Regions from separate parts of the Pseudomonas sp. Os17 genome, predicted to be linked through region 2. Evidence: predicted binding sites of a transcription regulator. Region 2 holds the regulator's gene; the other holds the start of a gene.
What was found. Region 2 encodes sigma-54, which starts transcription at its own class of promoters, with help from an activator protein. Its sites were predicted from a motif close to ANTGGCATNNANNTTGCTNT; they were not measured.
Positions count from the first base shown of each region.

Region 1: a site for sigma-54 is predicted at 737-756, ahead of glnA (glutamate--ammonia ligase). Genes of this name have one in related genera too.

Region 1 is NZ_AP014627.1:405,066-407,463, reverse strand. It holds gene thiI (tRNA uracil 4-sulfurtransferase ThiI) at 1-522, opposite strand, end outside; gene glnA (glutamate--ammonia ligase) at 855-2,261, shown strand; gene POS17_RS01875 (chorismate mutase) at 2,398-2,398, shown strand, end outside.
Region 2 is NZ_AP014627.1:1,036,997-1,039,394, reverse strand. It holds gene lptB (LPS export ABC transporter ATP-binding protein) at 1-249, shown strand, start outside; gene POS17_RS04595 (RNA polymerase factor sigma-54) at 432-1,925, shown strand; gene hpf (ribosome hibernation-promoting factor, HPF/YfiA family) at 2,054-2,362, shown strand; gene ptsN (PTS IIA-like nitrogen regulatory protein PtsN) at 2,375-2,398, shown strand, end outside.

The DNA of each region.
Region 1 (2,398 bases), 630 kb from region 2:
GTAGCCGCCGATGCCGTTGTGCTGGCTGTGGATCACGAACAACCGTTGGTCGCGAATTTCCATCCGCACTTCGATTTCCGGCTCTTTCAGGGAGATTCCGGCGGCGCCGCACTGCCGACGCAGTTGGCTGCCGACGTACTTTTCCACGTCCATGGAGCTGAATTCATGCTTGCCGGCACGCTTGCAGCGCACGGAGAAAATCTTCCCGGGCAAGGCCTCGCCGAAGTGCTGCTTGCACTTGGCGACGATGTCGTCGAAGTCGCCCAGCGGGTATTCGTCGACCTGCAGGAAGTGCGCGATACCGGGCATGCAGCAGAGGCGGTCGGCCAGCTCCTTCAGGGCCTTGGGCTCGCTGAGGGTGGTTTCCAGCTCAAGGTTGTCCCACACACCACCGACCACCACAGCCGGGTCCAGATCGCGGAGCACGGCACGGATGTTCTTGGCCAACTGACGGATGAAACGCATCCGTACCGGGCGGCTCTTGATGGTGATTTCCGGGAAAACTTTAACGATTAGTTTCATGAAAACTGTGCGCGCTGGGCCAGCCGAAAAAGGGGGGCGCGGATTATAGCGGAAATTGCTCAAGGTTTAACCAATTAATGTGCAGAAGGTTTTCAGTGCACCAAAACAGGTCATTTATCGAGCCAGGCGCTACATTGCAGTGCGCCAGAGGCCGAAATTTAGCCGAATCCGCCGCACAAAGCCTGATTTTGGGGCAGAAAACCCATCACAGGGCACTGGCATGCAATTTGCTCCCTTGTGAGGCAGGTTGCCATGGCAGAGTATTCGCGCCGGCATCACCCACATTCTAAGGGCACTCCAACACCAAGCCCGAAGCCACCCCGGAGGACACTATGTCGAAGTCGGTTCAACTCATCAAAGATCATGACGTCAAATGGATTGATCTGCGCTTCACTGACACCAAGGGCACTCAACATCACGTGACCATGCCGGCCCGTGATGCGCTGGATGAAGACTTCTTCGAATCCGGCAAGATGTTCGACGGCTCCTCCATCGCTGGCTGGAAAGGCATCGAAGCCTCCGACATGATCCTGATGCCGGACGACGAAACCGCTGTGCTGGACCCGTTCACCGAAGAACCGACCCTGATCCTGGTCTGCGACATCATCGAACCTTCGAGCATGCAAGGTTACGACCGCGACCCACGTGCCATCGCCAAGCGCGCTGAAGAGCACCTGAAGGCCACCGGTATCGGCGACACCGTATTCGCCGGTCCAGAGCCAGAGTTCTTCATCTTCGACCAGGTGAAATTCAAGTCCGACATCTCCGGCTCCATGTTCAAGATCTACTCCGAACAAGGTTCCTGGATGTCCGACCAGGACATCGAAGGCGGCAACAAGGGCCACCGTCCAGGCGTCAAGGGCGGCTACTTCCCGGTTCCACCGTTCGACCACGACCACGAAATCCGTACCTCCATGTGCAACGCACTGGAAGAAATGGGCCTGACCGTCGAAGTTCACCACCACGAAGTGGCGACTGCCGGCCAGAACGAAATCGGCGTCAAGTTCAACACCCTGGTGAAGAAGGCCGACGAAACCCAGACCCTGAAATACGTCGTGCACAACGTGGCCGACGCCTACGGCCGCACTGCCACCTTCATGCCTAAGCCACTGTACGGCGACAACGGCTCGGGCATGCACGTGCACATGTCGATCTGGAAAGACGGCAAGAACACCTTCGCGGGTGAAGGCTATGCCGGCCTGTCCGACACCGCCCTGTACTTCATCGGCGGCATCATCAAGCACGGTAAGGCCCTGAACGGCTTCACCAACCCGGCCACCAACTCCTACAAGCGTCTGGTTCCAGGCTTCGAAGCCCCGGTCATGCTGGCCTACTCGGCACGCAACCGTTCCGCTTCGATCCGTATTCCTTACGTGTCGAGCCCTAAAGCCCGCCGTATCGAAGCCCGCTTCCCGGACCCGGCTGCCAACCCATACCTGGCCTTCGCTGCTCTGCTGATGGCCGGCCTGGACGGTATCCAGAACAAGATCCACCCTGGCGACGCCGCTGACAAAAACCTGTACGACCTGCCGCCTGAAGAGGCCAAAGAGATCCCACAAGTTTGCGGCAGCCTGAAGGAAGCCCTGGAAGAGCTGGACAAAGGTCGTGCGTTCCTGACCAAAGGCGGCGTTTTCAGCGACGACTTCATCGACGCTTACATCGCCCTGAAAAGCGAAGAAGAGATCAAGGTCCGTACCTTCGTACACCCACTGGAATACGAGCTGTACTACAGCTGCTGATCCGGTAGCGCCGGCGCAAGCCGCGTGATCGAGAGGCCTCCTTCGGGAGGCCTTTTTTATGCCCGCGCATTTGCCAGGCCCGGGGTGGTTGCGTGCATCATGGGCGCCGTCTTCCCATCAGCAGCCGAGCCCGCCCA
Region 2 (2,398 bases):
CTGCTGGACGAACCCTTCGCCGGTGTCGACCCGATCTCGGTCGGCGATATCAAGCAGATCATCCATCACCTGAAGGCCAAAGGCATCGGTGTACTGATCACTGACCACAACGTCCGGGAAACCCTGGACATCTGTGAGACTGCCTATATCGTCAATGACGGGCAACTGATCGCCGAGGGCGACTCCGAGACCATCCTGGCCAACGAACTGGTCAAGGAAGTCTATCTGGGCCATGAGTTCCGCCTGTAACGGCTGAGGTGTCGGGCCAGACGCCAGAGCGCCGCAAACGATAAATCCCCACAAACTTTATTGTTACAGCGCTCTAGGCAAACACTTCAGTTTCAGGCATATAATTTGCTTATGTTTGGCGCTTCGGCGCCCTGTAGTGGATGGCGCATGTGCGCCGGCAAATAAGGTGTTAAGCCCCTGCCATGAAACCATCGCTAGTCCTGAGAATGGGCCAGCAGCTGACGATGACACCGCAGCTGCAACAGGCCATCCGCCTGCTCCAATTGTCGACCCTGGACCTGCAACAGGAAATCCAGGAAGCCCTGGAGTCCAATCCGATGCTCGAACGCCAGGAAGACGGCGACGACTTCGACAACAGCGACCCCCTGGCCGACAACACCGAGTCCAAACCCAATACCGAAATCCAGGAACCCTCCTACCAGGAAACCGCCCCCACGGTGGACAACCTCGAGGAAGGCGAATGGAACGAACGCATCCCCAACGAGTTGCCGGTGGATACCGCCTGGGAAGACGTCTACCAGACCAGCGCCAGCAGCCTGCCCAGCAGCGATGACGACGAGTGGGACTTCACCACTCGCACATCGGCCGGAGAAAGCCTGCAGAGCCACCTGCTCTGGCAACTGAACCTGGCCCCGATGTCGGACACCGATCGCCTGATCGCCGTGACCCTGATCGATTGCATCAACAATCAGGGCTACCTGGACGAAACCCTTGAGGAGATCCTCGAGGCCTTCGATCCGGAGCTGGACATCGAGCTGGACGAGATCGAAGCCGTCCTGCATCGCATCCAGCAATTCGAACCTGCCGGCATCGGCGCACGCAATCTGGGCGAATGCCTGCTCCTGCAGTTGCGCCAGCTGCCGGCGAAAACTCCCTGGCTGAGCGAGGCCCAGCGCCTGGTCAGCGATTACATCGACCTCCTGGGCAGTCGCGACTACAGCCAGTTGATGCGTCGCATGAAGCTCAAGGAAGACGAACTGCGCCAGGTCATCGAACTGGTGCAAAGTCTCAACCCGCGTCCCGGCTCGCAGATCGAATCCAGCGAAGCCGAGTACGTGGTTCCGGACGTCATCGTGCGCAAGGACAACGAGCGCTGGTTGGTGGAGCTGAACCAGGAATCCGTGCCACGCCTGCGGGTCAACGCACAGTACGCCGGTTTTGTTCGCCGCGCCGACACCAGCGCCGACAACACCTTCATGCGCAATCAGTTGCAGGAAGCCCGCTGGTTCATCAAGAGCCTGCAGAGCCGCAACGAAACCCTGATGAAAGTGGCCACCCAGATCGTCGAGCACCAACGGGGCTTCCTCGAATATGGCGACGAAGCCATGAAACCCCTGGTTCTGCATGACATTGCCGAAGCGGTCGGCATGCACGAATCAACGATTTCCCGGGTGACCACGCAAAAATTCATGCATACCCCCCGGGGCATATATGAACTGAAATACTTTTTCTCCAGCCACGTCAGCACCTCGGAAGGCGGCGAATGCTCGTCCACGGCAATCCGCGCGATCATCAAAAAACTGGTGGCTGCGGAAAATCAGAAAAAGCCGTTGAGTGACAGCAAGATCGCTGGTTTACTGGAGGCACAAGGCATTCAGGTAGCCCGCCGGACCGTCGCCAAGTACCGCGAATCCCTTGGGATCGCGCCTTCCAGCGAACGGAAGCGGTTGATGTAACCGCCGGGCCGGCCACAGCGTTTCGGAGTGTGCCTGCAAGCTGGCTGAGCCAGCTGGTTGCAGGCATGGTCTAGGTGGCAGGCACCTCAGCCTGCCGCGTTATGCACTGGCAACGAAGGAGAAGCTGTATGCAAGTCAACATCAGTGGACACCAACTCGAAGTGACTGAACCTCTGCGCGCTTACATCGGCGAAAAACTCGACCGGCTGGAGCGGCATTTCGACAAGATTACCAATGTGCAGGTCACCATGGCCGTCGAGAAACTGAAGCAGAAAATCGAAGCCACCCTGCACATCCACGGTGGGGAGGTCGTCGCCAATGCAGAACATGACGATATGTATGCCGCAATCGACCTGCTCACGGACAAGCTTGACCGCCAACTGAAAAAGCATAAGGAAAAGCAACTCCACCTTCTCCAAGGCACACAGGGTCGCTAACACTCCCCTCCCATGATCCGACTTGAAAGCATCCTG